One region of the Paraliobacillus zengyii genome, then DNA from elsewhere that is predicted to be linked to it. Evidence: riboswitches for the same ligand, from Rfam matches in the RefSeq annotation. Region 1 holds a riboswitch; each other region holds the start of a gene.

Evidence for each region. Region 1 has a riboswitch for S-adenosylmethionine ahead of DM447_RS05520 (5-methyltetrahydropteroyltriglutamate--homocysteine S-methyltransferase). Riboswitches for the same ligand answer to the same signal wherever they lie in the genome.
Region 2: it holds a riboswitch for S-adenosylmethionine, as region 1 does, so the genes downstream of both, DM447_RS02005 (methionine ABC transporter ATP-binding protein) here and DM447_RS05520 (5-methyltetrahydropteroyltriglutamate--homocysteine S-methyltransferase) in region 1, are expected to answer to the same signal.
Region 3: it holds a riboswitch for S-adenosylmethionine, as region 1 does, so the genes downstream of both, DM447_RS13740 (methionine ABC transporter ATP-binding protein) here and DM447_RS05520 (5-methyltetrahydropteroyltriglutamate--homocysteine S-methyltransferase) in region 1, are expected to answer to the same signal.

Annotation. Positions count from the first base shown of each region.
Region 1 covers NZ_CP029797.1:1,110,090-1,121,072, reverse strand. Annotated here, with positions in the region: gene DM447_RS05545 (ATP-binding cassette domain-containing protein) at 1-933, opposite strand, end outside; partial or broken gene DM447_RS05540 (ArsR/SmtB family transcription factor) at 1,224-1,469, shown strand; gene DM447_RS05535 (DUF3231 family protein) at 1,705-2,712, opposite strand; gene DM447_RS05530 (YkvA family protein) at 2,903-3,307, shown strand; gene DM447_RS05525 (fructose-1,6-bisphosphatase) at 3,390-5,321, opposite strand; SAM riboswitch class I at 5,570-5,668, shown strand; gene DM447_RS05520 (5-methyltetrahydropteroyltriglutamate--homocysteine S-methyltransferase) at 5,805-6,908, shown strand; gene DM447_RS18630 (hypothetical protein) at 7,064-7,189, shown strand; gene abc-f (ribosomal protection-like ABC-F family protein) at 7,317-8,954, opposite strand; gene DM447_RS05510 (hypothetical protein) at 9,253-9,702, opposite strand; gene DM447_RS05505 (hypothetical protein) at 9,867-10,274, opposite strand; gene DM447_RS05500 (hypothetical protein) at 10,657-10,860, shown strand; gene DM447_RS05495 (DUF6366 family protein) at 10,874-10,983, shown strand, end outside.
Region 2 covers NZ_CP029797.1:380,975-391,957, reverse strand. Annotated here, with positions in the region: gene ddlA (D-alanine--D-alanine ligase) at 1-931, opposite strand, end outside; gene DM447_RS02040 (ABC-2 transporter permease) at 1,024-1,656, opposite strand; gene DM447_RS02035 (ABC-2 transporter permease) at 1,684-2,349, opposite strand; gene DM447_RS02030 (ABC-2 transporter permease) at 2,351-2,998, opposite strand; gene DM447_RS02025 (ABC transporter ATP-binding protein) at 3,019-3,864, opposite strand; gene DM447_RS02020 (GntR family transcriptional regulator) at 3,892-4,260, opposite strand; gene DM447_RS02015 (MetQ/NlpA family ABC transporter substrate-binding protein) at 4,384-5,211, opposite strand; gene DM447_RS02010 (methionine ABC transporter permease) at 5,249-5,911, opposite strand; gene DM447_RS02005 (methionine ABC transporter ATP-binding protein) at 5,901-6,914, opposite strand; SAM riboswitch class I at 7,022-7,128, opposite strand; gene DM447_RS02000 (pyridoxal phosphate-dependent aminotransferase) at 7,204-8,391, opposite strand; gene DM447_RS01995 (carbon-nitrogen family hydrolase) at 8,559-9,347, shown strand; gene DM447_RS01990 (DUF4064 domain-containing protein) at 9,412-9,834, opposite strand; gene DM447_RS01985 (ABC transporter permease) at 9,864-10,805, opposite strand; gene DM447_RS01980 (ABC transporter ATP-binding protein) at 10,798-10,983, opposite strand, start outside.
Region 3 covers NZ_CP029797.1:2,702,815-2,713,797, reverse strand. Annotated here, with positions in the region: gene DM447_RS13790 (Fur family transcriptional regulator) at 1-218, opposite strand, end outside; gene DM447_RS13785 (metal ABC transporter permease) at 215-1,069, opposite strand; gene DM447_RS13780 (metal ABC transporter ATP-binding protein) at 1,091-1,846, opposite strand; gene DM447_RS13775 (spore coat protein) at 2,004-2,324, opposite strand; gene DM447_RS13770 (hypothetical protein) at 2,340-2,627, opposite strand; gene DM447_RS13765 (arsenate reductase family protein) at 2,817-3,173, shown strand; gene gcvH (glycine cleavage system protein GcvH) at 3,208-3,594, shown strand; gene DM447_RS13755 (toprim domain-containing protein) at 3,725-4,081, shown strand; gene DM447_RS13750 (thioredoxin family protein) at 4,092-4,394, shown strand; gene DM447_RS13745 (TlpA disulfide reductase family protein) at 4,400-4,819, opposite strand; SAM riboswitch class I at 4,944-5,058, shown strand; gene DM447_RS13740 (methionine ABC transporter ATP-binding protein) at 5,154-6,182, shown strand; gene DM447_RS13735 (methionine ABC transporter permease) at 6,172-6,840, shown strand; gene DM447_RS13730 (MetQ/NlpA family ABC transporter substrate-binding protein) at 6,904-7,725, shown strand; gene DM447_RS13725 (YuzK family famiily protein) at 7,911-8,096, shown strand; gene sufC (Fe-S cluster assembly ATPase SufC) at 8,359-9,144, shown strand; gene sufD (Fe-S cluster assembly protein SufD) at 9,162-10,469, shown strand; gene DM447_RS13710 (cysteine desulfurase) at 10,469-10,983, shown strand, end outside.

The DNA.
Region 1 (10,983 bases):
TAAAGTGAGGAAAACTTCATCCAAACTAGGTTGACTCATTGAGAATTCCTTAATTTGAATAGCAGCATTTGCCAATTCCCCTATCGCTTTTGTAGCTTTTGCGTGTTCATTTATAGGAACTGTTAAAGATATTTCTCTCAAGTTTGCTTCTGGAGATTGATTAAGCTGTTCTTCAAAGATCTTTTTAGCTTTTTCTAATTCTTTACCATTGTCAAAATGTACCGTTAAGCTTCCAGCACCAATAGAAGCTTTTAATTCTTTACTCGTTCCTTCTGCAATTAATTTACCTTGATCAATTACACCAATTAAATCAGCCAATTGATCCGCTTCTTCTAAATATTGTGTTGTCAAAAAAACAGTCGTACCGTTTTTTACTAAAGCACGAATAATATCCCACACTTGGTTACGACTTCTAGGATCAAGTCCAGTTGTTGGTTCATCTAAGAAAAGCAGGTCTGGTGATGTAACAATACTTGCAGCAATATCAATTCGACGACGCATTCCCCCAGAATATTTCTTGACCTGACGTTTACTAGCATCCTCCAATTTAAAAGCCTTTAATAAGTCATCCGCTCGTTTTTTAGCCTCTTTACTCGTAAAACCTACTAAACGACCGATAAAAATTAAGTTCTCTCTCCCCGACAACTCCTCATCAACAGAAGCAAATTGGCCAGTCAAGCTGATTGATTGTCTAACAGAATCCGATTCCTGATTGAGGTCAAAGCCCATCACTTTAGCTTTCCCTTCATTAGGTTTCAATAATGTTGCAAGCATGCGAATCATGGTCGTTTTTCCAGCACCATTTGGTCCAAGAAAACCATAAACAATTCCCTTTGGCACTTTTAAACTAACTCTGTCCACCGCACGATCTTTCCCAAATATTTTCGTGAGATTAGTTGCTTCCACCGCATATTTATTTATGTTCTTATTCATCAGCTAGCCCCCTTTTATTTTCACTAATCTAGAGATATGTTTATTCCATTCCTGGTTAAAAGATGATCTATGTTTAAGATGGTAAATTTCCCTTCACTTAATTGCATTTAACAATATCATATCAAAGAATACTGTTCCATCCCAGCTGATATCAAACACTTTACACAAATCATATTTGCTTTCTAACCAATATCCTGTAATGAACAAAGTGAGGACTTTGGGGTTAAGATAGAACTCAGGAACAAGTCCAATGATTTACATATCGAAATAGTTCGATATATAATACGCCTATGAAACAAATAGAATTATTTAAAGTATTGTCAAATGAAACACGGCTTAACATTTTACAGTGGTTGAAGGAGCCGGAGAAGCATTTCCCAAAACAACAGGCTCATCTTCCAAAGGAGGTATGTATTGAGGGTGGCGTTTGTGTCGGTGATATTCAAGAAAAAGCAAAAGCTTCTCAATCTAAGATTTCACGCTACTTGAATATGATGCGGAAAACTGGGCATCTCGAATCTGTTCGCCATGGCCAATAGACATATTATAGACGAAACGAAGAAACTATGTTCTGAAATAAAGAGCCATTGATGTTTGTAACATCAATGGCTCTTTATATTTCTATTGTAAATAAATGTATAATCACTAAATTAAAATTATTTAAAAGAGTAACTTTAATCTCTAAAAAAAGGAATACACAACTGTTACATAAACTTCTATTTAGAAACTAATCGAACTCTGGATAAAGCTAAATCCTTCACCATATATCACTCACTTCAACAATTGGTTCCGTTCTTCCATTTGTGGTGGTTCTTCCATCCAACCATTTTTAATCATAATTTTTCCACCTTTATGAGCATATTCAAATATATCTTTCATAAAAATAGTCATTTTAGCTGGTAAATCATTTCGTAAACTAAAAGCAGTACCTATTGAACCACTTCCCATAGAAAAGCTGCAAAAAAGACTTGTGCAATACATCATCAACTTATCGGAAAATGGTGCTATTCTTGAACGGGTGGCATTACCACCTGCAGTTTGAGGAGATTGTACACCGCTTTGCAGTAAGACTTCACTTAATTCCTTTACCATACTTTTAGCAAGTTCAGCACCATCATTAAAGTAGTTTTTAACTTCTACATTATTTGCACATTGAGCAAAACCTGTAATCATTTGAAGCCCAGTGATATTTGCTTCAATCGAATGATGAATTTGTGCAACTTCGACTGTATTTAATGAACGTTTGCCGCTATTTGGATTAACTAAGAATCCACTCAAGTAGTGCTTATCTTTAACAAATTCAACTGATTTTGGCATTGTAACATGAGGAGATTTAACAAGTAAGCCTTTTTCAAGCAAATATTGTGTACAAAGGTTGTAATACTTTTGGGTAATGGCAGTTAGATCTATTAATATCAGTACAATATCTTCCCGATAAGACATAGTTATATTTAATGAGTGAAGCCCCATACTAATTTCTTGTAATAGGCGAACAAACATGATGTCAAAACCATTATCATATAATTTCGGTACCTCTTTGTTAACATCTTGAGCAGTGTACCCAATTGGTATTACAGCCCCTTCATTTCGTAACGTTTCTGTTAAGATACCAACATATTTGTCAATCTCTTCATATAGATTATTCATAATGTCCTTGGCTTTTTCATCATCGGCTTTCTCTATAAAATATTCTAACATACGTAATATCATTGTTTTTTCCTGATATGTAAGCCATAATACACCTAATTCAGATGACGTAATTGCTGATTTTTCTGGCATATAATCTCCTCCTAAGATATTTTGTCTTAGGTTTAGCATAGGGTTATATATTTATTCAATATTTTACTCATTCTTTTTCAACAACGGTAAAAAATATTCTGTAGCATACTTAGCTTGTTTTTCTTCAACTATAATGAACTTCACAAAGGTAAAATAATAGCGTATACTGTACTTAAAGGGGCAATAAACGATGAAACCAACAATTGAAAATATAGAACAAGAAATACAAAAAAACAGTGAACATTATTCTGATGATAAATTTTGGGGGAAGTTAGCGAAGTTTGCTAAGAAGGCTGGTTCTTCTGTCGTTTATGCTGTATTACTGTTGTATTATACGCTTCAGAAACCGGAAGTACCTACCAAAGTAAAAGCTGTCATTATTGGTGCTTTAGGTTACTTTATTTTACCCTTAGACTTAATTCCAGACTTTTTTACCGGCGTTGGTTACACAGATGATCTTGGTGCACTCGGATTTGCTTTATTCCAAGTAGCTATGTATATCGACGACCCAATTAAGTTAAAAGCAAAAGACAAGCTAAAAGAATGGTTTGGAGACAAAGTGGACACGTCCGCAATTGATTTAAAAATTAATTAAGACACACTCTGACCCACATATAATACAAAGGGGACAAGGTTTTATTTCTTCTTGTCCCCTTCTTCTTTTTCCACCTATTCGATCACTTCATATAACGGTCAGCCATCAAATTATGAAGCATTTCGACTTCCTGTAACAATTCCGCTCCAACATTCGTTTCTTTTACCTTTTTTCGCTCTAATTCTTTATCTACTAATCTTTTAACGGATAACACATCTGCACCATTTGCTAGTACTTCTTCTTTTGAGTTAAATTTCTTGTGGGCAACAAGTTGCATCCCATACGAATTATATAATAACGTGTATCCTGCTATTCCTGTTTTTGATTGATATGCTTTGGAGAAGCCTCCGTCAATTACAATCAGTTTGCCATTTGCCTTAACAGGATTTTCACCGTCAATTTCTTTTACTGGTGTATGCCCGTTTACAATATGGCCATGGTCTGGATTAAGTCCAAATTCCGCTAAAATTTTTCGACATGTATCCTCGTTCTCACGTAAATGGTAGTAAACGTTCTTCCTCTCTTTGTGCGTTACCTCATCCGTGATGAAATACCGCTCAAAGGTTGTCATTTCTTTTTTTCCGAAGAGGGATGAATGTTCACCTGTCCATAAATACCAGACCATATCCGTTGCCAAATCGTCTGTCTTTTCAGGATGAGCAAACGCATCACGTAGGTAATATTCAAAAATATCAAACAGTTCACGACCAGCGTAGGTCTTATCTTCAATAACCATTTCCTCCATATTTCCTTCTTCATCTAATGGAATACAGCCATGAATTAATAAATTTCCATTATATTTTAAATAGAGACTACCTTTCTTCATCAAGAAGCGCATATGGCGGGCAAACTTTTCTGACTTCTGAACAGAAAATAATAAGCGGTTCATCACTTCTTCTTCTTCTGCTAACAATTGATCCGGTTTATCTGGATTAACTGTTGCAAAACAGCTATTTTCCAGTGGATAAGTCTCTCCTTGAATTGTTATTTCGTCCTTATCATAATCTACTTTCTCAAGCAACAGTCTTTCTGACATGTCAAAGTAGGCACGTCTCTTGATGATCGGACTCTCCAGTTTGAACTGAATCATTGTAATCGCTTGATGTATCATGGTTATTTGTAATTGTTCATGATCCGATAGTTTATCCCCAGCATCTACTTTTGGTCTAAAGGCTGGATTATCCTGATAATATTTCTCCGCAAGATTGAGTAGCGGTCTAAGATTTATCCCATAGACATCTTCAATAATCGCTAAATTGTTATACCGCGCACTAATACGAATAATATTAGCAAGACAAACCTTCGATCCAGCGAAAGCGCCTAACCATAGTACGTCATGATTCCCCCACTGAATATCGACAGAATGATAGTTAACTAGTGTATCCATCACTTTATCTGGTTCTGGTCCACGATCATAAATATCCCCGACTACATGTAAATGATCAACAACGAGTTCTTGTGTCGTATAACTAAGACCAATAATTAGTTTATCAGCCTGACCAAGGGAGATAATTTGTTGAATAATTTTTGTATAGTACTCTTTCTTGTTGATGAATTCATCTGTCTTATACAAGAGTTCTTCTATGATATAAACAAACTGTTTAGGCAATGCTTTTCGTAACTTCGAACGTGTATATTTAGAAGACGCATAAGCAATAAGTTCCATCATATCCTCAATTATTTCTCGATACCATCTATGTAATGCTTCATCGTTGTCAAAGTTATTCTTGATTAACTGTAATTTCTCTACTGGATAGTAAACTAATGCAGCAAACTCATTGATTTCTTTTTCAGATAATTGATCGGTAAATAGATCTTTTATCTTCTCTTTGACCCTGCCTGAACCATTTCGTAATACGTGTTGAAAGGCTTGGTATTCCCCGTGCAAATCACTCACAAAATGCTCTGTCCCTTTTGGAAGATTAAGAATAGCTTCCAGATTAATAATTTCGGTTACCACTTTTTCTTCGCTATCATAACTTTGAGCAAGTAAATCCAGAAATTTTTTATTCATATTTGCATCTCCTTTCAAATTGCATTATTATTTTTCCAGCATTCTCTCACACTAATTTCTCTTCCAGGATTTTTAAAAATCTGCTTCCATTTTTGTTACTATTACAGCATAGCATAAACTATCAGAATTTTTAATCAAACGTTTAGTTTCCTAGGTATTCTAATTTTTTCCTTTATCTTTAAAAATTCATCTTGACAAGTATCGCAAACAATAGTATTCTCAAAATTAAGATATTTACAAACAAATAAATCTTATCCAGAGAAGTGGAGGGACTGGCCCTTTGAAGCTTCAGCAGCAGACTAACAAGTACTGTGCTAAATCCAGAAGCGTATTGCTGAAGATAAGAGGAGAAATCGTTAATTCAAACCTCTTCTTTTCACAAGAAGGGGTTTTTACTTTTTATTTAACGTTCTTCCTAAGGAATGTCGCGTATGGATCAAGTTTGTTTGTCATCTTAAAACAATTCGGAAGAGGGGAATTAAAATGACAAAAACAGCAACAAAAGCACCATTTAGAGCAGACCATGTAGGAAGTTTACTAAGACCGGAGAGTATTCATCAAGCACGTAAGCAACTTGCTGAGGGAACAATTAGTCAAGCAGATTTACACGAAATAGAAAACAAGGAAATCAAACGTATTGTTGATAAGCAGATCGAGGTTGGACTAGAAGCTGTAACAGATGGTGAATTCCGACGTAGATTCTGGCACACAGACTTCTTAGAGCACTTAATTGGTGTTGAAGGTTATGTACCTGACCAAGGCTTCCAATTTAAAGGCGAAGAAACAGAGCGCTATGACGTACGTGTAGTTGGAAAAGTTGCATTTAATCCCAACCACCCACATATCGAGGAATTCAAAATTTTTAATGAGATTGTTGGTGGACGTGCAGTTGCTAAATTAACAATTCCAAGTCCAAATCAATTATTCAATGCCGGAATTCTAAATGAAAGTATTTATCCTAATATCGACGACTACGCAGCAGACGTAATTGCAGCCTACCGTGATGCAATCAATGCCTTTTACGATGCAGGAGTTCGTTACTTACAGTTAGATGATGTTTACATTGCAGGACTTTCTTCACCAGATATCCCATTTAATGAAGGAATCCATTCAAGAGAAAAATTAATTGACTTGGCTCTACACGTAGTTAACAGTGTATTAGAAGGAAAACCAGAAGATTTAGTAGTTACAACGCATTTATGCCGTGGAAATTACCGTTCAAAATGGGCTTTCACCGGAAGTTATGATCTGATTGCTCCTAAGCTTTTAGCTAATGAAGCGGTAGATGGCTTCTTCTTAGAGTATGACGATGAGCGTTCTGGTAGTTTTGCACCATTAGAAAATGTTCCAAACGATGGACCACGTGTCGTTTTAGGCGTCTTCACATCTAAAACTGGTGAACTAGAAGATAAAGAAGTAATAAAAGCTAGAGTAGCAGAAGCTTCTAAATACGTACCACTTGATCAATTATGTATCAGTCCACAATGTGGCTTTGCTTCGACACACCATGGTAATCTTTTAACAGAAGAAGAGCAATGGAACAAGTTGAAGCATATTGTAGATGTATCGAAGGATATTTGGAAATAAGCTAGTAGAGCGTCCCAAGTGGGCGCTCTTTTTATATAGACTGGCATATCAAACAGCGAGCATCTCCTTTTCAAAAATACTTGACGACTCGATTGTTTTTAATTCACTATGTAGATAGGATCTTATAACAATAGTTTTAACTTGGGGGTGATTCTATGATAAACATATTTGTTTTATTTGTTACTTTTGTTTTATATATTGGGATTCCTTTAGCAATAATCTTCCTTTTGAAATGGATTTATCAAATGAAAAAGAATAGTGATCTACAAATTGTAGCATAACAAAGAAATTATTCAATTATTAGAAAGACTGGATAGGTGAGAAATTTCTGTTTTTTCAGCAAATGCCTTTTAATCGAAATAAAAAAAGGATAGCAATTGCTATCCAAGAGTCTTACGGACGATTCAATTAGGATAAAAGATTATTGATTTGACTTGTAAGTTGATTAAATTTTTCATCAAGTTCTTGATATTCACTATCTTTTTGCGTCATGAAACTGAGCCTCCCTAACACTTCTTGTCTTTCCGTTTCGAGTGTTAGACGCAATTTATCTGGCTCACTTTCTTGACGATTGCTTGCTTCTTTCGATTGTTTCACAATACTTTCGTTTGAAAAAAGAAGTTTCTCGTTTGTTGTTTTATCGAGAAAATACGAATCATGTGATACAACGAGTAGTGTACCATCGTAATCTGCTAATGTATTTTCAAGTTGTTCACGTGATGGTAAATCAAGATGGTTGGTTGGCTCATCGAGAATTAGTACGTTTTTTTCCTCTAGTATATAGACCATTAATTTGCACTTCACACGTTCGCCCATACTCATATGAAGGATTGGTTCTCGCCATTGGGAAGCAGTAAAGCCTAAATGCTGCATTAAATTCTGTACTTTTCCTCTTGCTTCGAACGTTTCTTTAAAAAATAGCTGTTCTGGCGTATTTTCAAGTGGTAGGTCAAAGACTTCTTGTGTTAAATAACCAATCGTCGCAGCAGGTGAAAGCCATACCTCGCCCTCAGACAGCTCGTCACCAACCAGTATTTTTAAAAAGGTTGTCTTGCCACTACCATTCGGACCAATTAATCCAACTTTCTCCCCGTGCTTAATTGTGAAATTTACATTCTTAAATAGCGTTCGATCGCTAAATCTCTTTGTTAAACCTTTCACTTCTAAAAATCGTTTCCCAACCTTTGTGTTCGCTCTAATTGAAAACTGCACATCGTATTCTGGCTTCACCTGCTCTACTTTTGCTTTTTCGAGTTCTTTATCCAAACGCTTTTGTTTTGATTTTATTTGTTTATCCATACGCTTTGCTTTGACACGATAATGTTCTTTATAGCCTTCTTTTTTTGTCGATTGAGCATGTGCTTTACTCGACCAAGAAGTGAGCTCTTTCATTTGGTTTTCAATTCGTTCCACATTTTTCTGTTGTTTCGCATATTCATGTTGCTGGGTCAGGCGTTTCTGTTCACGAAATGCCATATAACTCGAATAATTGCCTTTATGCTCGATGAATTCACTATCTTCAATAGACCATATCTTTGTTGTGACAGCATCTAAAAAATAACGATCATGCGATACAACTATAATTGCACCTTTGTGTCTATTGATTTCCTCTATTAACAAAGCCGTACTCTCCGTATCAAGGTGGTTCGTCGGTTCATCAAATAATAAAAGGTCAGCCTCTTTTGCAAATCCATGTGCAAGTCGTGCTTTTAACTTTTCTCCACCACTTAATCTAGCAAAAGCATGATCTGGTACGTGCCATTTGTGAAGTAAGCTACTTTCACGTGTTGTCACTTCTTTTGGAGCGTGTGACTCGGTTTCTTGTTCGACAAAAACGGTTGTGAGGTTCTTTTCTATCGATTCTACGCTTCCTTTTGTCGGTAACAACGCTCCCGTAATTAGTTGTAATAAGGTTGACTTCCCTGCACCATTTTTTCCAATAACACCGACAACATCAGCTTTTTGGACACTAACATTTATATCTTCAAAAATCGTCTGATCAACTATTTCATAATGAACCTGTTGCAATTTCACTAATTCTTTCATACAAAATTCCCTCTCTCGATAGGGAGAACAAAAAAACCCTCCCAATTTATTTGGAAGGATTAGTCATAGCAATACATTCTCTGAATAAGCTATTGATCCGTTTTTAGAAAATGGCAGACTAATCCTATTTCATGTGATTTGAAATATAAAATTTCAAACTTCAAAAATAAGATTAGATTTTCATTGGTCAGCCATCGTCCCTTCTTTTTTTATTATAGTCAGTATAACATAACTAGGTTCGCTAAAGAAAATGATTCGTAATTGCTCTATTTTTTTTCACCATGATAAACAACTTCTTTTACAAATCAGTTATTCTGACAATTTCACCTATATTATAGCCTATCCAACCCCCAATTAACGGGAGACCATTGATAAAGTCAAATCTTAGATAGTTAACATCCAAAACAAATAATAATACTGTAACACCCATACTACAAATACTAATTATGACAGCTTCTATTATTTTTCTTCGCTTCCATCGCTTCTTCCCTAAACGGTATTCATCAAATTTCTGTACATGCCTGCTAATCTTTGTACCGAATGTCTTTCCTGTTTTTAGAGTATAGAGAATAGTCGTTAAATAGATCCAGAGAAGTATGCAAACTAGACCAATAACAACGACAGTATCTATGTTCATTAGAAGATAAATAAGCAGACCGTAAGATAAAAGCATAAAAAGATTACCCTGGACTAATTGAATTTTTTTCAAACGCTTAACATCATGTATATCCCATTCTGTTTCAACCATTCTATCCTTCCCTTCAGTTTATTAGCTTACTTTAATTTTTTCTGCTGGGTTTAAGAACAATTACTCACAATAAAATTGTAACATAACCTTAAAATGATTCTTGAAATATTACAAAAAAATCCATAAAGGAACTTGTCCTATGTAGATTTTATTATTAGTAATTATTAAATTTTGAGCAGGTGTTTGAATAATAAGCCCCTTATATTCATATTCTCCGCGCTTGTCGATTGTCCTTGTGTTTCACTTTTGAATTTCCACGTATTGTAAAGTGAAGAATCTGAATCGTCTATCCAAACATCATCATCCGTGATATTCCGAAACGGTAGTTTTGTACCAGGGTTTCCTTTTGTACCAAAGGCTGTTACAATCGTGTATTTACCAATCGGCGTCTTTTTATCATCTTCCACCTTATTAGAGGCAAGTCCATTCTTACCAACATATCCAGTTGTGTTCAATACAGGCTGCCAATCTCCATTTCCATCTTTTTCAAATGTTTGAATGGTCGCATTACTTGTATTTGTACCATTCGTCGTTACGAGAATAAGTTGGCTATTACTATCAACTGTACTCAATCCATCAGCAACATCCGACGGTTCTTTTCTTTTCTTTTTGTTTTGTTTCTTCTTTTTTCGTTGTGAATGGAGTAGTTGAAGTGGATTCCATCTCAGCTACATTTACTAACGAGAAGTTATCGTAAATCTCCTATTATTTTATATCCTATTACTAAATTTTTATATCCTATTACTATATGCTAATTTCACAATACTATTTGCCATAGTCAACAGCAAACTATGATTAGTCACTAAAGATCTAAAATATTAGATTAGTAGCAAACAAGGATAATTCATACACACTGTCACCTTCTCTTGAAACTTTTTCCTATTTCGATCGTATGTTAATAATAAGGAATTATATATAGCATGTTACCCGACAATTTAATTGAAGGTGATTCAGTTGTTAATTCAAATTATTCAAATTATTATAATTGTTTTAGTCGTTCTTACTGTTTTAGCAGGGTTCTTTTTTGTGATTAGATTCGGTAGTTATAGTGGTGTAATCGGAGATGATAATCCATTTCTTCAAAAAGATTTAGCTGAACGAAGGAAAAAGTTTGAGAAAGATAACGAAGATAAAAATGAAAGTGATAATGAAAAGTAAAAGGAGTGGTTTTATGAACCAGAATGATCAAGAACGAAAGCGTTTAAAAGAACTCAGTAAAAATCCAATGGGTAACTTTTCAGATTCTATTAACCGCTCAGCAACAGGTGATTTAGGTGGATT
Region 2 (10,983 bases), 730 kb from region 1:
AATTACCGTCTTCTTGCATAAAGAAATCAACACGCGCCATCCCTTCACACTCAAGCGTTTTAAAAACTTCAATAGCCGCTTCTTGCACGCGCTTCGTTTGTACTGCAGTCAAATCAGCTGGTGCTGCTAATTCTGCTCCTGTTTCATCAATATATTTTGACTCATAAGAGTAAAAATCAGTATTCGGTAAGATTTCACCAGGGAAAGATGCGATTGGCTCTTCATTTCCAAGTACAGCACATTCAATTTCACGACCAATAATTGCTTCTTCAACCAAAACTTTATTGTCATATAAAAAGGCTTCTTTCATTCCATTATAAAACTCTTCTTCATTACGCACTTTACTAACACCAACAGAAGAACCTTGATTTGCAGGTTTTATAAATAGGGGCAATCCTAATTCCGCCTGTACTTTTCCGAAATTAATGTCTTGTTGTTGATGACTTCTGAAAGTTAAGCCTTTCGCAACGGAAATTCCTGAACCTTTTAGTAAGCGTTTAGCAATATCCTTATCCATGCTAACAGCTGAACCTAACAAGTCTGTTCCTACAAACGGAAGATTTGCTATCCGAAGCATCCCCTGCAAACTTCCGTCTTCACCAAGTGTTCCATGTACGATAGGGAAAACGACATCAACCTGGTCTAAACCACTTGAATTTGATACGTTAACAAGCTGGTTCTGCGCTTCTCCTGGAATAACTGCTACTTGTTGATTACTTTTATTTAATTGAATTAATTTTGGATTCTCTTCATTAATTAAATAAGAAGATGGGTTGTTTATATGCCATTTCCCTTGCTTATCTATACCAAGTAATACGATATCATACTTCGTTTTATCAATTGCATCTACAATGTTTTTCGCTGATTGTAGTGACACCTCGTGTTCAGCTGACTTCCCACCAAATACTATTCCAACCTTTACTTTTGCCATAACCATGCTCCTTCATTATCGAAAACTAACTTCTTAATAAACCATATACCTAAGATACCATATTGAAGCTTGTTTTGAGAAAAAATCTTTTCTTAAATACGCTCTTTTTTATTAAAAAGGCTAATCGTATAACGCAATGATATTAGGAAGACAACTAACATTATAAGTATCATAATAAATATATCTAATTTCGTATTTATTATACTTTCAATTGCTGATTGTCCATTATCATTTGTTACTAAAAAAAATAGATAGGTTGGTGATATCAAACCAAATGACCAGATGGCTCGATACTTAAGTGAGTCTGTATCCATTTTGTAACTAACGAGCATTAAGATACTAATAATGCCTATTATAAAGCAACTTATTATACTAACAACTTTTAAACTATCGATTTCCAACACTAATCCAGGAAAACTATTAGAAATTAGATAATACAAAAAGAACTGTATTAGCGCTAGCAAGCAAACATATGACAAAAAACCATAAAACTGGCTTACAATAAGCATATTCCTGTTTGCTGGCATACTTATGATAAACCGATTAAGTTTTACTTTTTCTTGTCGCTCAAATAAAGAACTTACAAAAAAAATGTTCAATAAACTAACAATAAAATATGGCTGATTTGAAAAGTAAAGCGTACCGATGAAAAAAAGCGTACTTAAAAGCACCATGTCGCGATACTCTTTCCAATGCATTTTGATATAAGATCGAAAAAAAAGCATCTAATCCCCCCTACTAACTGACATTCCCTAAATCTTACGCTTCAGAATCTGTTCAGACCAAAACATGGAACCTAGATATAATAAGACCACAACTATAAAAAACACGAATGGTGAAAGAGGTATGGTGTCATAAAAATACTTCATTGTCACTTGTTCTATTTGTTCTTTGCGGACAAATTCAAACTGTTGATTTGCAAGTTGATCCATTTTATACATACCAAACACAAAACAAATTCCAAAGATAGCCAGTATTGCGTTCGACATAACCTTTGATGAAAACAGATATAAGACTGGTATAATAATTACAAATATCAGTAAAACTAGACTAAAGATTGTATAGATATCTACCCACTTATAATCATAAACAGAAAGAACTATATTTGTCTGTGAAGATTTATATTGTCCACCATTAATAAGAAAATATAGTGACAAAAAAATCACTACTTCTATAAATACGTAAATATAGCGACTTCTTACTAACAATGAATGACCTATCGGTAAACTCTTCATGAAAACATTAACTTTATTATGATTTTCATCAATGAATAATTGGATTACTAAAAACACAATCGCAAAACAGAGAAATAATGTCGATGGTACTAGAATTATTAAAAAAGCAGACAAAAGGAATAATTTCATACTAAGCCAAAAATCTTTCTTCCACAATGACACGAGTCTTCTCAAAAATAACATGTTAACGCAACCTTTTTTGTAATAATCGACTGGATAAGTGGATCGATAAATAATAGCTACTGGCAGCAATCACCGCTATGACTGGAAGACCTTGAAATGGCATTATTTCTCTAATAAAGGGAGGTAACAAAATGGTTTGATTATCGAAGTAAATCCAACCATCTTGCACCTGAAAAACCACTTCAAATACTGTTATAGAGAAAGTCAATAACAACAAGAATTGAATCGTTAAAGCTAGATAAAGCGACTTAAACAAATAAAATAACGGTACGAGTACTGCAGTCATTCCTAAGACAACAGATAGTATAATAATGAGATCTTCCCATTGATAATGATAAGGACTACTAATATTCAGAGTGAAATCAAATATAAGTGCTATCCCCCATTGAAAGACCAATAAAAAAATTGCTAACAATAATATGAACAGGTAACGTCCTTTAACAATAGCTAGCGATGTAATTGGTAAACTTGTGTTAAAAACCTCTATCTTCGTTTTACTATCGGAATAAAATAAACTAATTATTATCGAACCGATTAAAAGAAAATAAGTGAATTCCAATATGAAACCCATACCTAATATCGGTAAAACTAACATTCCAACTAAAACTGATCTATCAATATAATAATCTTTCATTACTAAAGAAAACATAATCTCACCTCTCCAAATTATTACCTTTTCTCTCTCGTCATCAGATACATAATATCTTCTAAGGAGGCTTTTTCGATTATCATCTCACTTGTTTCAAACTCTCTAGGATCACCTTGTAATAGACCGATAAAACCTTGTGGGGTTTCTTCTAGTCCCAAAAATTCTTTACGAATATCAGCATCTAGCATTTTAATTTCACCTTTAATAAGATGAAATTCCTCTTCAATTTCTATCATGCTTTTTTCTAATTTGATTACACCATCATCAATAAAAATAATATGATCAGCAATACGATCTAAATCAGTTGTAATATGGGTTGAGAAAAAAATAGTTCTTTTTTCATCAGTCATTAATTCTTGTAAGATATCCATCAATTCTCTCCGAAAAATGGGGTCTAGTCCTGCGGTTGGTTCATCCATGATTAATAAATCAGGATCATGTGCTAAAGCAAATAATAGTGATGTTTTCATTTTCATTCCTTTTGAAAAATGCTTCAGCTTTTTTTTCAATGGTAAATCGAATTCCGAAAGATATTCCGAGAATAAACGATCGCTCCATGTATCATATAACGGTGCAATAAAAGAGCGCATGTGATTAATCGTAAAGTTTTCATACATATACAATTCATCATATACAAACCCTATTCTTTGCTTTGTTTTTGGATCAGTATTAGGGGCCCCAAATAAACTAATTTCTCCTTGGTTAGGTTTGATAATGTCCACAATAAGTTGAATCGTCGTTGTTTTCCCACTTCCGTTACGACCAATAAATCCAGTTACATAACCGTTTGGTATTTTAAAGTTAAGGTCTCTAATTGAAAAATCGCCCATTCTTTTTGTTACACCTTTTAATTCAAATGGCTCCATATGGCTTCCACTCCCTTTTCAACAAAATCATTCAAAGAATAACGTAACCCGTTCGATAATCGCTTCTTTTGTTAAACCTAATTGTTTTGCATCTTCTATCACTTTTTCTAAATCATTTTCTATTTCTCTAATCTTCCATTCCTTTAATACGTGTGACTGTTGACCAGATACAAACGTTCCTTTCCCAACTGACGAGATAAGAAATCCTTCTTTTTCTAAATCTTCATAAGCACGCTTAGTTGTAATAACACTAACCTGTAACTGCTTTGCCAAAATACGCATAGACGGCAATGCATCACCCTCTTTAAGTACTTCCTGATAGATTTGATTTCTTATCTGTTCCTTTATTTGTTGAAATAAAGGTTCCTTACTTGTATTAGAAAGAACAACATTCATCTGTATCGCCTCAAATTATCATTATTGTGTATATACTATAGATACAATATATACACTAAGCAAAGAAGTGTCAACTTATTTCCACAAAAAAAGAACACCTAATTAAAGGTGTCCTTCTTGTTATTATTCGGCTGTCATCCATTCAGGTTTCCCAAATCCTTGAAACTCTTCGTCGATAATAGCTTCAAATTCATCGGATTCAATTACTTCTTTAATATCTTGAACATATTGCGCATCTAAATCTTCTGTATTTACAACAACACGATTTCGGTAATCATCAGGCATATCCTCTAACGCTAAAGCGTCTAATAAATCCATATCAGCAGCTAATGCATAGTTACCAGGAACAGCTGACAAATCTTCACTTTCTACTAGACGTGGTAATTGAGCTGCCTCTACTTCAACAAAATCTAAATTCTTTGGATTTTCAATAATATCATTTACAGAAGCACTTAATGGATCAACTTCCTCACTGATTGTAATGACACCTTCATCTTGTAGCATTACTAACGTTCTTGCCAAGTTTGTGGGATCATTAGCAATAGCAATCGAACTGCCATCTTCAATTGCATCAATACTATCAAATGTTTCTGAATATAACCCCATTGGTGCTGTTGGAACAATAATAACCTCAGATAAGTCTAAATCATTTTCTTCAGCAAAAGCTTCCATATAAATCTTATGTTGGAACAAGTTTGCATCTAACTCGCCATTAGCTAATACTTTGTTTGGTTGAACATAATCCGTAAATTCTTGGTTTGTTACTTCGTAGCCCTTTTCTTCTAAAAGTGGAGCAATTGCTGTTGTCACCATATCACTATATGGCCCTACTGTTGCACCAAAATCAATTGTTTTCTTTTCTCCATCCGCACTATTTGACTCCTCTTCTGAACCACATGCTGCTAAAATTAAAATAAACAATACTGATATAAGCGCTACTATCTTTTTCATTGTTTTCTCCCCCTGTAAAATTAGTTTATATTTTTTCTCAGCGTTTATTTACTGCTTTTGCAATAAAGTCGCCAAGGTACTGCATAACTTGTACTAAAACGATTAAGACAACAACTGTCGTGAACATTACCGTATTATCATAACGATAATAACCGTAACGAATAGCTAAATCACCGATACCACCGCCACCGATCGTACCTGCCATTGCGGAATAACCAACCAGACTAATAGCCGTAATCGTTAAACCACTAACTAAACCCGATTTAACTTCTGGTAATATAATATCTTTAATAATTAACCAAGGTGAAGCACCTACTGCAATAGCAGCTTCGATCACCCCTTTATCAATATCACGTGCTGCAGATTCGACAATTCTCGCATAAAACGGAATGGCGGCCACGGATAACGCGACAGAAGCTGCAAATGGACCTGTTGTTTTTCCAAGTAACCAATCGGTAAACGGAAATAGAAATACGAGTAAAATAATAAACGGTATTGATCGAATTAAGTTAATGACAATACCTAAAACTATTTTAATAACGCGGTTTTCTAAAAAGAGCCCTTGATCTGTTACAAATAATAAAATACCAATAGGTAATCCTAATATGATAGCGACTAACAATCCTATACCAACCATTGTTAGTGTTTCAAGAAAAGCTACATTTAATTCAGGTAATATTTCAATAATCCTATCGAGCATGTTGGATCACCTCCACCTGTTTTAAGCGTTGTTCCAAATAAGTAATTGCTTCTTTAACCTCTGCAGCATCCCCAAGCAGTTCCATAATGAATATTCCTAAAGGTGTTTCATTAATATATTCGACCTTTCCATGAAGAATATTACCACTAACTTTAAAGCGTTGTAACATATCGGAAACAACGGGATCGCTAGCTAAGTCTCCCCTAAATTGAAGCTGTAATATTGTACCTTGACACGTTGCAAGGAGCTTTTGAGGCAACTCAAAATTTAATACGGTATCAATAAATTGTTTTGTTAATGCTTCCTTAGGATTAGAGAAAATTTCATATGAGGAGCCGCGTTCTATCATTCTACCATCTTGCATAACCGCACATTTATGACATATCTCCTTGACAACCTCCATCTCATGTGTGATCAACACAATTGTAATACCAAATTCTTTATTAATCTTCTTCAACAATGCAAGAATCGATTTCGTGGTACTAGGGTCTAAAGCAGAAGTTGCCTCGTCACATAGCAATACCTTTGGATTATTCGCTAAAGCTCTCGCAATACTTACACGTTGTTTTTGACCACCACTTAATTGTGCAGGATATTGATTTGCTTTATCCGCTAAACCAACAAGATCCAATAATTCTAATACTCTTGTTTTACGTTTCGCTTTTTGTATTCCAGCTGCTTTTAAAGCAAACGCAACATTTTCAAAAACTGTCTTTGCTGAAGCGAGATAAAAACCTTGAAAAATCATACCAATCGATTGCCTAGCTCGCCGTAATTCATAAGACGATAATTGCAATAAATCAACATCATCAATAATTATTTTTCCTGCGGAAGGACGTTCCAAAATATTAATACAACGCAACAAGGTACTTTTTCCAGCACCACTATACCCAACAATGCCGTATATTTCGCCTTTTTCAACGTGCATCGAAACATCGTCTACACCAATAACACTATTCTTTTTCGACTTAAATACTTTACTAACATGCTCTATCGTAATCATCTTTCTCACCTCTCTTTATCTAACGTTTATGCAGCTTCTTACCAGGATCTAAAAAAACTCCCTTTCGTTTTCGCGAAAGAGAGTTGAATTGATTGTGTAAACGTCAACCCTTATCTTTCAGAACGAAAAACATTCTGCAGGAAGTAGCACCACTCCTATTGGAAGGTTGCTGTGACATCAACGGGCCTGATCCCTCTGTCACTCTGGATAAGATATAATGCATATTATTATTAAGTTAGCTTATATATTAATAGTCGATTGATGATTTGTCAACCGGTAATTACCTGGGTTATATATCGTGATTTTGAAACACTTCTAACTTACCAATTCTTTCCGCGGCTTCTTTTAAACGATCAGGTTCCGCTAACAAACCAATTCTAACGTAGCCTTCACCCATTTCACCAAAACCGTTACCTGGGGCAACTGCTACATGCGCTTTTTCTAATAAAAGATCAGCAAATTCCTCAGATGTAAAACCTCTTGGTACAGCTAACCAAACAAAAAAAGATCCTTTTGGCGCCTTTACATGCCAGCCTATTTCATTTAATTTTTCAATTATTACATTCCGACGTTCTTCATATATACTGACTAATTTTTCTACTTCTGATTGATCAGCCAACAATGCCTTTGTTGCTGCTTGTTGCACAGCCCCAAACAAACTCATAAACATGTGGTCTTGAATCAAATTTAAACTTTCGATAACAGAAGGGTTGCCAACTGCAAATCCAGCACGCCAACCAGCCATATTATATGTTTTAGAAAGTGTATACATTTCTATCCCAACATCCTTCGCGCCTTCTGACTGCAGGAAACTTTGCGATTTTTCCCCATCAAAGCCTATTGCACCATAAGCAAAGTCGTGCAAGACACAAATGTCATGTTTCTTGGCAACCGCAATTGTTTCATCAAAAAATTCTTCTGATGCTGTTGCTGCCGTAGGATTATTTGGATAGTTCAAGAACATTAATTTAGCTTGATCTAATTGATCTTGATTTAATGCTTCATAATCAGGCAGAAAGTTATTTTCTTCTTGCAATGGCATAAATACAGGCTTGGCATTGGCCAAAGCTATGCCGGACATGTAGTCTGGATAACCAGGATCGGGCATTAAAGCAATATCTCCTGGATTTAATAGGCATTGACTTATTTCTACTAAACCTGCTTTTGTTCCAAAGAGAATCGCAACTTCTGTTGATGGATCAATATCAACATCAAACTCTCTTTTATAAAAGCTTGCGATAGCCTCTTTAAAAAATTCTTGCCCTCGAAATGGCGAATATTTATGATACTGCGAATTATCTACTGCGACTTTTAATTCTTCTACTATATGTTGAGGGGTAGGTAGATCTGGATTACCCTGTCCCAAATTTATCACATCATAACCTTGATTCACCATATGTTGCACTTTTTGCACTAAACCTGCAAAAAATTGTTTTGGTAATCGTTTCAGCGTTTCCGATTGTTCGAAGTGTTGCATACAAATTCACTCTCCCATAATTAAACCATCAAATATTAATTTCTAATCTTAGCTATTATTTGTCTTTTTGTAAAGCACTAACTTATAATTGAATTGACAGCATAATTGCTCGGTGGGATAATACAGCTGTTAAAATCCCTACTCATAACTAGGAGTGAATAATTCAAATGACATTATCAATTGCTTTATTTCAAATAGATATAATTTTTGGTGATCCAGAAGCAAATCAAAAAAATGTTAGAAACTTTTTCAAGGAAATAGACGAAAAAAAAGTTGACGTTATTGTGCTTCCAGAACTATGGACCACTGGTTACGATCTTACAAGATTGGATGAAATTGCTGATCCTAACGCAGAGGGGTCGATCGCATTTTTATCTGAATTAGCTCAAAAATACCAGGTGAATATAGTTGGAGGATCGGTTGCAAAACAGACCGACAAAGGCGTGACAAACAATATGCTTATTATCAATAGAGATGGTAAATTATTAAAGGAGTATGAAAAGGCACACCTTTTTCGTTTAATGAATGAAGAAAAGCATCTAATTGAAGGAAAAACAAACGGTTCATTCGAGCTGGAGAACGAATCAAGTGCTGGCGTTATTTGCTATGATATTCGTTTCCCTGAATGGATTCGCACACATATGCTTAATGGTGCTAAAATGCTTTTTGTTGTAGCAGAATGGCCTTTAGCACGGATCGATCACTGGAAGGCATTATTGATGAGTCGCGCAATTGAAAATCAATGCTTTGTAATAGCTTGTAATCGTGTTGGTTTAGATCCTAATAATCAATTCGGAGGGCATTCGATGATTATCGGACCGTGGGGAGAAATGATTATGGACGCAGGAGAAGTTGAAGGTATCTATTATGGAGAAATTAATTTAAAAGATGTAGATAAAGTTCGTGATACGATTCCTGTTTTTTCTGATCGCAGACCAGATATGTATCGATTATAACTATATAACAGAAAAATGAGAGGGAAGAATGTAGTTGCATTCTTCCCTCTCATTTATTACTATACTAGACAATCAGTTGTTTTGGTTTACGAACTAGACACATAATTCCTGCAATCAGATAGAAAGCTCCCGCAATAACACCTGTACCTAACGAAATAACCGCTACAAGAACTGCTGTTACAATAAACATAATCCCAGCTACTTTAGGTTTTTTATTCCCTCTTAATAAAACCATTGCAACGACACCAACTGCTATCGCTAGAATTGAACCGATCAATAGTATGATACCCGTTGTACCAAATGAATCAAGAAAGACTTGATAATCAGGCAATTCTAATTCAGGACTTTGTGCCATCATATCGTCGTAAAATCCCCTTGCTACATCCTCATTACTTTGTAACCAAACAATAATCCCACCAATTACAGCAAGAAAACCATATGCTAACGCTCCAATAATTCCTATTACTACTTCTGCTGTACGCTTCATCTAAAACATTCCCCTCTTTTTTCTTTATTTTAATGCCCTGCAACATCCCGTTTTGTAAAAGAAAACCAAGATGCAACTAAAAAAATAACATAATAAACTAATAAAATAGTAATAGAAAATGATAGACTCATTCCTTCTAGCATTTGAGTAGCACCCTCACGATATTGACTTAAGTCTGTATTTGCAAATAATATATATTTTGCAAAGCCATAGTCCGACGCAAAAGCAACAATCAAATTACCTGATAACATTAGAAATATCGCAAATCCAATTGCCATACTAGCATTGCGAAAGATTGTTGAGACCATGAGAGCAAATGTCGTCATCATTACTAAATTAACCATTTTATAACCAAAACCTTGCACAACTCCAGACATTAAATTCACTTCATTATAGCCACCATACTCATAAACGACCGTTGAAGGATTAACACCATTCATACCGAACAAAATTGCGCCCACTATCCACGAAAAGACAACTAAAAAAACAAGTAGTGTTAAAGCATAGAATAACACAGTAACATATTTAGCAGCCAGTATTTTCAAACGTGTAACAGGCCTTATTAACAGTAACTTAATCGTACCCCATTGAAATTCATTTGCTAATATACCTGCAGCAACGATAATAGTAAACAAACTAAGCAACATCGATAACTCAATGTTTTCATAAACAAATTGCATCGCACTATACTCAACAGGTGCAATATCATTCTCTAAATGATACATATTTTTATCAACATCTATGTAGACCGCTGATTCAGCATACTCTTCAGTCTCTGTTGTAGCAATTTCTTCTTGCATTTCCGCACGCCAATCATCACTATATTCTCTCGTTACATTATCATCCATGAAACGGGTAAGAAGTCCTCCTGCCAAAACAATGATAGCCAATAAACCAATCATAATCCATGTTGCCTTTTTTGCATATAGTTTCATATTTTCATTTCTTATTAGTTGTATAAAATTAACCAATTGTATTCTCTCCTATCAAAGCCATAAATTTATCCTCTAGATTTGTTTTATGCGCTTGAACGTAATAAATATTAATTCCTTCTGTCGCTAACTCTTTAACAATATCAGGTATAGATTTCCTATCAATAGATAAAATCAATGTCTCCTTATCTCTATTCACTTCTATTTCAAATCTACG
Region 3 (10,983 bases), 1.6 Mb from region 1:
TCTGTAGATTCAAGAATATCAAGCTGGTCAAATAAATGTAAGTTACGATATATCGTGTCAAAACTAATACCGACGAAATTAGGTTCCATATGTTGTAATAGATCTTTAGCTGTACGATATCGATCTTCATTGGAGAAATAATCTAATATAACTTCACGTTTATCAGTATATTTATAGCCTTTTTCTTTCAACACGGATAACGCTTCTTGTACTTTCATATGATCGCCTTCCTTCTAGTGAAATAATCCCATGCTTTTTTTAGACCAATTGTAATAAGTAAAATAAAAATAGAAGTCATAACAATCGTACCACCAGGCGGGATTTCAAAGTAATATCCTGTTACTAATCCTATAATAACAGATAATTCACCAAAAATGACAGAATAAAATATTGTTTGTTTAAACCCTTTGGCAATTCTAATACTCGCAGCAACAGGTAAGGTCATTAAAGCTGAAACGAGTAAGACACCGACAATTCGTATAGACGCTGAAATGACAAGTGCAACTAATACAATAAATATGAAATGGATTCGTTTTGCATGAATTCCAGATACTACCGCATGCTCTTCATCAAAAGAAAGCATAAAAAGCTCTTTGTAAAATAATATTATTACGAAGAGAACAATAATGGTAATGGTTAAAATACTCCATAGGTCGTTACGACTAACAGCTGATACAGACCCAAATAAATAACTATATAAATCCGTATTAAATCCATCTGCAAGGGAGATGAAAATGACACTAAGGCCAACACCACCAGATAAAATAATAGGTATTGCTAATTCTTGGTATGCCTTGTAAACACTGCGCAGGCGTTCAACAAACATCGATCCTATAACAGAAAAAAACATCCCAGAATAAAATGGGGAGATAATGGCTAATCCATATTTCTTTTCCATTAGTAAACCAAAGGCAATGCCACCTAAGGTTACATGAGATAACGCATCAGCAATTAACGATAGGCGCCGAACAACGACAAATGTTCCTAGTAATGGGGCAATGAAGCCAATTAGTAAGCCGGTATAAAAGGTGTTTTGTAAAAATTCATACGTAAAAAATTGCGTGAGCATAAGTACACTTCCTTAACTAATTTAATGCTGATGTGTGACAAGGTTTAGATCATGACCATAAAAGTGCGATAATTCTCTATCAGTCAAATTTGAGAATGATTTCGTGTCTCCGTGAAAATGCAAGGATTTATTTAAACAAGCAATACCATCTGCATGCTCAGTCATTGTTCCTATGTCATGTGAGACTAATAATAGTGTAATATTATTTTCTTCATTCAGACGATGCAGTAAGCCATAAAATTTTTGAACATTTTCAGTGTCAATTCCTACTGTTGGCTCGTCAAGAATCAATAAGGCAGGATCACTTACTAGAGAGCGCGCAATAAATATACGCTGTTGCTGTCCACCTGAAAGATCGCCAATGTTTCTATTGATATAATCTTGCATCCCAACCATTTTAATTGCATTTACAACCTTTTGTTTATCTGCTTTTTTAAAGAAGTGGAAATAACCTAATTTAGCAGTAATTCCTGTAGAAACAACTTCTCTTACTGTTGCAGGAAAACCTCGATTAAAACTATTTGCTTTTTGTGATACGAATCCAATTCTACTCCACTGTTTAAAGTCGGTAATATTTTTGTCAAAAAGTTTTATCGATCCTTGTTGTGGCTTTTCAAGACCGAGCAATAGCTTTATAAGTGTCGTTTTCCCACCACCATTTGGTCCAACAAGACCTAAAAAAGCACCTGTATTAATTTCTAGATTAATATCTTTTAATGCATGTTTATTATCATATGCAAAGCTAACATTCTCCATTGTTATAAGTGGTTTGGACAATTTATGAACCCCCGATTCTCTTACAAAATTCACTATAGCCTATTGTATCTTAATGATTGCATTTTGTAAATAAGAATAATTACGTTTTAAGTATGCTGTAAGTTAGGCGAATTAAAAAACGTGCTTCTCCATTAGGAAAAGCACGTTTTTATTAAGATTAATGGACTGGAAATTGATTAGTGTAACCACTATATTGTTGATTTGCTTGCTGAATTTTTTGTTGATCAGCTTTATCTATGCTATACCAACCATTTTTGAACATCAAATTATACAAATTTCTCTGACAATCTTGCGTTTCATTAAAAATAGCTAGTAAATCCTGATAAAACGTTTGATTACTGGCTTCGTTTAATGCAATACTGTATGATTGTGTCATATATTTTTCTGTAGATAACATGTCATTAATAAAGTCGCGGTCATTCATTTCAGGTGTTTTGTTAACTTGTGTTTCAGGGTTCTGAACCTTTTGCTGATTCATATCTTATCCTCCTTATTATTGCATCATTGAATTTGGTTGTTGATTTGTATGTTGTAAAATCTTTTGATAATGTTTTTGGTGCATCTGACAGACTTGTTCCAAAGCAGATTTGAGCTCAGGGATAGTGCATTGTTCAGCAAAAAAATGTGCCTTTTTTGTTGCATTTAAATTCCATGACATCATGTCAGTTAAATATAATAAGTCTTTTGAAGATACAACAGTAGGTGGTTGTTGCATAATTTGACCAGTTTGAGCAGGGTTCATATTTGTTGCTTGTTGTTGCTGTTGCTGTTGCTGTTGCATATGTGGTGTCCTCCTTTTAATTTGTGCATTTGTAATGTCACCATTACTAATGAAATTATACAGTGATGATTTAGAGGCATACTACTAGTCAGGTGTGCATTTTTCTTATATACTAATAGGAAATAATCAGGGTTTATAACAATTAAAAGAGGTTATTATGATAAACTAGAAATAAAGGAGTGACATACAATGACGATTACTTTTTATGCATATCCAAAGTGTGGTACGTGTCAAAAGGCAAAAAAATGGCTTGAACAAGAACAAGCTGCGTATACTGAAATACATATAGTAGAAAACCCACCAACCAAAGAACAATTACGTTCGATTATATCTAAAAGTGACATGCCAATTAAAAAGTTTTTTAATACAAGTGGTTTAAAGTATCGAGAGCTTGGATTAAAGGATAAGTTATTGGATGCAACGGATGAAGAGAAATTGGACTGGTTAGCTTCTGATGGCATGCTTATAAAACGACCATTAACAACTGATAATGAAAAGGTTACACTAGGATTTAAACTAGAAGAATTTGAACAGACTTGGAAATAGGTTAATTTAAAATACATTTATGGAGGTAGTTAGAGTGAGTTTACCAAAAGATTTGCGTTATTCCGAAGAACATGAGTGGGTTAAAGTAGAAGGAAATAAAGTACGAATTGGTATAACAGACCATGCGCAAGACGAATTAGGTGATATTGTATTTGTAGAATTACCTGAAGAAGGTGACGATATAGAGTCAGATGAGCCATTTGGTAGTGTAGAATCTGTTAAAACTGTTTCTGAGTTATATGCTCCAATTAGCGGGAAAGTGGTTGAAGTAAACGAGGAACTCGATGATAGTCCTGAATTTGTTAATGAATCTCCATATGATAAAGCGTGGATGGTTGTAATAGAACCAAGTGATTCATCTCAGATTGAGGCATTAATGACTCCAGAAGAATACCAAGCAATGATTGAAGATGACGAATAATTAATTATTGCATGTTTTTTTTCCTTTTTCATACAATATTACAGACAGTATAAGTTATAATCCCTTGTTACAAATGCAGTAACAAGGGATTACTTGTAAATAACGTTAATTAGTAAAGTAGGTGAAGCTCATGTCTTCAAATGATACTAAAAAGATCATTATTGTTGAAGGACGTACAGATAAAAAACAAATCGAAAAATTAATTGACGAATCAGTTACGATAATTTGTACAAATGGGACGCTGGGTGTTGAGAAGATGGAAGAGTTAATACTAGATTATGACTTAGACAATCGAGACGTTTTTATCTTGGTTGATGAAGACCATTCGGGTAATAAATTACGAAAGCAATTATCAATAGAATTACCACACGCAATACACATTTTTATTGACAAGACTTTTAGAGAAGTTGCAGCAACCCCAGAATTAGAACTAGCGACAGCATTATTAAGTAGAGGAATTACTGTAAACCCTAGTTATCTTATGTAAGGTGGGAAATATGATACCAATAACGCGTGAAACAATACGTACAGTAGTGCAACCAGATAAAATGATTTTTATTTATACCCCTTTTTGTGGAACGTGCCATTTAGCGAGAAGGATACTAGAAGAAATTGAAGAAGCTTCAAATGGAGCTGTTATATTTTATGAGCTAAATGCAGGTTTATTTCCTGAGGTGATGCAACAAGAAAGAATAGAAAGTGTTCCTTGTCTATTGATGACCAATAATGGAGAGCCGAGTAAAATATACTCGTTCGAATCGTTAGGTAAGTTAAATAATTTATTACATTCAAATCGCTGAACCTATCATTTAGGCATGATATTACCTACTGCTGTAACGATATCTAAGAAATTGGCTTTATCATTAAATTGTTTATAAATAGTTCCGGTTGAATCAATTAATACAGTAGTTGGAACACCCTGACATTGATATAAGTTATATATTTCTGTTCCTTTATCCATTAAAGTTGGCTGTTCCAAAAATTCTTTAGTGAAATCTACAGCTGCTGATTGATCGCGTTCTCTACCTGTAACATTAATAGTCAACATTTTCACTTTTGGATTGTCTAGTGATCGGTAAAGTTGTTCCTTCTTTGGTAAGTCGATGCTACAATCTAGGCACCATGAAGCCCAAAAAGTAAGAATAATGATACTGCCAAGGTCATCGTGTAAATGATAATTACCTTCTTTATTTAAATAGGGTAATACAAAATTTGGTGCTAACATTTAAATCATCCTTTTAATAGAATATTGCTATTATTCTAACACATTTTATGGCGTTAAAATATGTTGACATTGATTATTAGCATATGCTAAAATTACATTTAGTTAAAATAATTACATACATTATCTCTTATCAAGAGAGGTGGAGGGACTGGCCCGATGAAACCCGGCAACCGTTAAACATTTATTTGTGTTTAAAAAGGTGCCAATTCCTGCAGAGCAATTGCTTTGGCAGATGAGAGAACAGGAAAGTTATATTCGCCAGCCAAAAACGCGTCTTTCTGTTCTCTTGAACAGAAAGTCGTGTTTTTTAATTTGTGTAGAAAGAAGGAATAGTATGATATCAATTCAACACTTGTCAAAAGTTTATAAAACCAAATCTTCAACTATTCAAGCAGTAGATGATTTAAGTTTAAATATAGATAAAGGCGAAATATTTGGTGTAATTGGATATAGCGGAGCTGGTAAAAGTACCTTTATCCGTTTAATAAATCGACTGGAGGAACCATCAACTGGCGATATAATTATTGACAATCAAAAAATAACGTCATTATCTAAAAATGAATTAAGACTTTCACGTCAAGAAATTGGAATGATTTTTCAACATTTTAATTTGTTATGGTCAAGAACAGTTCGAGATAATATTGCCTTACCACTAGAAATAGCTGGTTTATCAAGGCAAGAGCGTTATAAGCGTGTTGATGAATTAATTGGACTTGTTGGTTTGACAGGCAGAGAAGATGCATTCCCATCGCAATTGAGCGGTGGTCAAAAGCAACGTGTTGGCATAGCAAGAGCTCTAGCTAACAATCCAAAAGTACTTTTGTGTGATGAAGCAACCTCAGCACTTGATCCAGAAACAACAGACTCTATTCTTTCTTTATTAGTAGATATTAATCAAAAACTTGGTTTAACTATTATCCTTATTACACATGAAATGCACGTTATCCAAAAGATTTGTCATCGTGTTGCAGTAATGGAAGAAGGTAGAATTGTTGAACAAGGTGATGTAGTAGAGGTTTTCTCGCATCCGAAACAGGGTGTTACGAAGAAATTTGTTGAACAAGTTATGGGGAAACCGGATGATGAAGTTACAGAAGAAACATTAATAAAGTCTGTTACAAAAGGAAAGGTTTTACGTTTACACTTTGTTGGTGAAACAGCAAATCAAGCTGTTATAAGTCAAGTTGCTAAAAGGTTTGATGTGGAAGTAAATATCTTGCACGGTAACGTTAAGCAAACGCAGGCAGGGGCTTACGGTACCTTATTTGTGAATGTAATAGGTGAAGAAGAAGTAATAGAAGAAGCACTAAGATTTATTACTTCTACATCTGTTGAAGTGGAGGTGAAAAATAATGCTAACTAATCCATTTCCGAACGTTGACTGGATGGATCTATTATTTGCAATGGGTGAAACATTCTATATGACAATGCTTGCTTTAATTGGAACCTTAATTTTTGGTGTTATTTTAGGGTTATTATTATATCTTACAGCGAATGACGGCATTTGGGAAAATAAACTATTGAATTTCATTGTATCGTCAATCGTTAACGTTTTTCGCGCGATTCCATTTGTTATTTTGATATTATTACTTATTCCATTTACTGATTTTCTAATTGGAACGATACGTGGTCCCAATGCGGCTTTGCCAGCTTTAATTATTGGATCAGCACCATTTTATGCTAGGTTGGTGGAAATAGGTTTAAGAGAAGTGGACAAGGGAGTAGTAGAAGCAGCTAAATCAATGGGTGCAAAAACAACAACAATTATTTATAAAGTGTTGTTAAAGGAATCCACTCCAGCACTCGTTTCAGGTTTAACGGTAACAGCTATAGCCTTAATTGGTTACACCGCAGTTGCCGGAGTTATAGGTGCAGGTGGTTTAGGTGACTTTGCTTATTTCCATGGATTTATGCGTAGAGACTTTGATGTTGTTTTTGTTTGTACAGTCTTAATTGTAATAATTGTATTCATCTTCCAATTTATTGGTGATGCGATCACCAATAAAATGGATAAAAGGTAACCGTTAATAATACCCACTATGTTGGGAATTATATATAAAACAAAAAAAGGGGAGCAATGCAAAATGAAAAAACTTGTAACATTAATATTGTTAGTATCTGTTGGGATTATATTAGCGGCATGTGGAAACGGAGATTCAGAGGACAATGTGATTAAGGTCGGTGCAACAAGTGTGCCACATGCTGAAGTTTTAGAGGAAGCTCAACCATTATTAGAAGAAGAAGGTATAACATTAGAAATCGAACAATATACAGATTATAGTTTACCAAACCAGGATTTAGTGGATGGCACAATTGATGCTAACTACTTCCAACATGTTCCATTCATGGAAACTGAAATTGAAGAAAAGGGCTATGATATTGTTAATTTAGGTGGCGTTCATTTAGAACCAATGGGTGTTTACTCTCAAAGTATTGAAAGTATTGATGACATTGAAGAAGGAACAGAAGTAGTTATTAGTCGTAATGTACCAGATCATGGTCGTATCCTTTCTTTATTTGAATCAAATGGTCTAATAACATTAGCTGATGACGTTAAAAAATCAGAAGCGACTGTTGATGATATTGTTGATAATCCATTAAATTTAACTTTTTCAGCAGATGTAAATCCTGAATTTTTAATTGAAACATACCAAAGTGAAGAAGATGTACTAGTTGCAATTAATACTAACTATGCAATTGAAGCAGATTTATCACCAGTAGACGATGCTTTGTTTATTGAAAGTGATGATTCTTTATATGTGAATATTGTGGTTGCAAATGCAGAAGATGAGAATAATGAAAACTTAAATAAATTAGTAGAAGTTTTGCAATCAGAGGAAATTCAAAATTTCATTACAGAAAATTATAATGGAGAAGTAATTGCTGTTGGTGGATCAGAAGAATAATTCGAGAAATTCAAATGAATTCAAAGAATATTTGATGTACTTTAACTAATTTTAAACTCAATTCTATAGGTGAAGCGAAAAGGTTATTTATTAGTCCAAACGATTTGTCAACTCTTTTGTTACATCATCTTACAAATGATATAATAAATTTGTTCAAATAAAGAAAGGATGGGTTTTAACAAACCATGGATAATCTAGCTTTAACTTATACAAGTGAAATGGAAAAGGCGATGCAATTAAATCACGGTTTAGGATTCGCTGAATACGAAAGAAAACTAAATCAACGTTTAGAAATTGAAAGAGCACGAGAGAAAAGTCATCGAAATGGCTTGAAAGCAGTAACAGAGATGAAACGAAAAGTGCATCGTTAATAAAAGAAAAATATTAAGATCCCTTGCGAATACATTTGCAAGGGATGTTTGCGTTATAATAGAATAGAAACATGTAAATTAGTTTCTTCATTATAATACAATTAATAAGAAAAAGTTTGAAAACAAGTTGGAATTATGAGTGAAAATCTTGATTATAGATTCGAAATAGTATAAGATTGTAATGAGAATAAACTGAGAATGAATAAAAATTATATTGTTCATTCCACACAACATAAATAATAATTTTTTTGGGGGTATCGAAATGGCAGGATCTATTCTAGAAATTAAAGATCTTCACGTTCAAATTGAAGATCAAGAAATATTAAAAGGTGTTAATTTAACGATTAAAGGTGGCGAATTCCACGCGATAATGGGGCCGAACGGTACTGGTAAATCAACGTTGGCATCAGCAATCATGGGGCATCCTAATTATGAAATAACTAGTGGTAGTATACATTTAGATGGTGAAGATGTTTTAGAAATGGAAGTTGATGAACGTGCAAAAGCTGGACTATTTCTAGCGATGCAGTATCCAAGTGAGATTAGCGGTGTTACAACATCTGATTTCCTACGTTCTTCTGTTAATGCACATCGTGCAGAAGGAGACGAAATTCCTTTAATGAAGTTTATTAAAGAAATGGATAGTTCAATGGACTACTTAGAGATGGATAAAAATATGTCGCAACGTTATTTAAACACTGGTTTTTCTGGTGGAGAGAAGAAACGTAATGAAATTCTTCAATTAATGATGTTAAAACCTGCGATTGGTATATTAGATGAAATTGATTCTGGATTAGATATCGATGCATTGAAAGTTGTATCAAAAGGAATTAATAAATTACGCAATGAAAACTTTGGTTGCCTAATTATTACACATTATCAACGTCTTTTAGACTATGTTACACCTGATTATGTACATGTAATGATGCAAGGACGTGTTGTTAAGTCTGGTGGACCAGAATTAGTTAAACGCTTAGAGGCTGAAGGTTATGATTGGATTAAAAAAGAGCTAGGCATTGAAGAAGAAACCGTTGGTAACAACGCGTAATAGTAAGGAGGGATTACATGGCTATTGAAACGAAGCAACCATATGAAAAAGAATATATCGAACAGTTTTCTGAAAAACAAAACGAACCAGAATGGATGAAGGTATTTCGCACCCAAGCATTAGAAATTTCTAAGAACTTGGAGATGCCAAGACCTGATAAAACGAATATATCTAAATGGAATTTTACGAAATTTAATTTAGAAGCTGAAATAAATAAACTTGATTCGTTAAAAGATTTACCAGATGATATCAAAGTATTCGTTGATACGGATAAAGATGATCATAATTTAGTCATCCTTCGTAATCAATATAATGCTTATGAAATGATTTCAGATAAATTAGCAGATCAAGGTGTTATCTTAACTGACATTTTCACTGCACTACAAAAATATCCGGAACTAGTTCAAAGATATTATATGAAAGATGCTGTTGCATTTGACGAAAATCGTTTAACAGCTCTACATGCAGCATTAATGAATGGCGGTATTTTTGTTTATGTACCCAAAAATGTTGTTGTTGAAGAACCTCTTCAAGCAATTTTTTGGCAAGAAGATAATAATTTTGCTTTATTTAATCATGTTATTGTTGTAGCAGAAGAAAATAGTTCCCTAACATATGTAGAAAACTATATTTCTTTTAACAAAGATGAAGAAACTGTTGCAAATGTTGTAGCAGAAGTAATTGCACATGACAATGCATCTATTTCTTTTGGTTCTGTTGATAACTTTGCACATGGTACTACCGTTTATATGAATCGACGTGGAATTGCTTATCGTGACGCGAAGATTGAATGGGCATTAGGTCAAATGAATGATGGTAATACGGTTTCAGAGAATATAACGCATTTGATTGGAGATAATTCCTTCTCTTATGCTAAAGCAGTATCAGTTGGACGCGGAGATCAAATCCAAAACTTTACTGCAAAAATTGTCAATTATGGAAAACGTTCAGAAGGACTTATCTTACAGCACGGAGTAATGAAAGATAGTGCCTCTGCCATTTTTAATGGTATCGGAAAAATTGAACATGGTGGTACAAAAGCAAATGCTGAACAAGAATCCCGTGTTTTAATGCTTAGCAAAGATGCACGAGGAGATGCAAACCCGATTTTATTAATTGATGAAGATGATGTAACAGCAGGCCATGCTGCATCAGTAGGTCGTGTTGACCCGATTCAATTGTATTATCTTATGAGTAGAGGTATCTCGCAAAGAGAAGCAGAACGCTTAGTAATTCACGGCTTCTTAGCACCTGTTGTTAATGCAATACCAATTGCAGCAGTTAGAGAACAATTAACTGAAGTTATTGAGAGGAAAGTATACTGATGGATGTAAAAGCTGTCCGTTCACAATTTCCGATTTTAGATCAAAACGTTAACGGAAGTCCTTTAGTATATCTTGATTCTGCTGCAACATCGCAAAAGCCATTACAGGTAATTGAAGCAATTAATGCTTATTATCGTCTAGATAATTCAAATGTCCATCGAGGAGTTCATACCCTTGGTACGCGTGCAACTGATAAATATGAAGGCGCTCGTGAAAAAGTAAGAGGATTTATTGATGCAAAATCAACAGAAGAAATTATCTTTACAAGAGGTACGACTACATCAATTAACACAGTTGCTAACAGTTATGGTCGTACTAATCTTTCTGAAGGTGATGAGATTGTTATCACTTACATGGAACATCATAGTAATATCATTCCATGGCAACAGTTGGCTAAATCTACAGGTGCTAAACTAAAATATATACCACTTCAGTCTGATGGAACAATCACATTAGATGATGTACGCCAGACTATAACAAGTAAGACTAAAATAGTGGCGGTAATGCATGTATC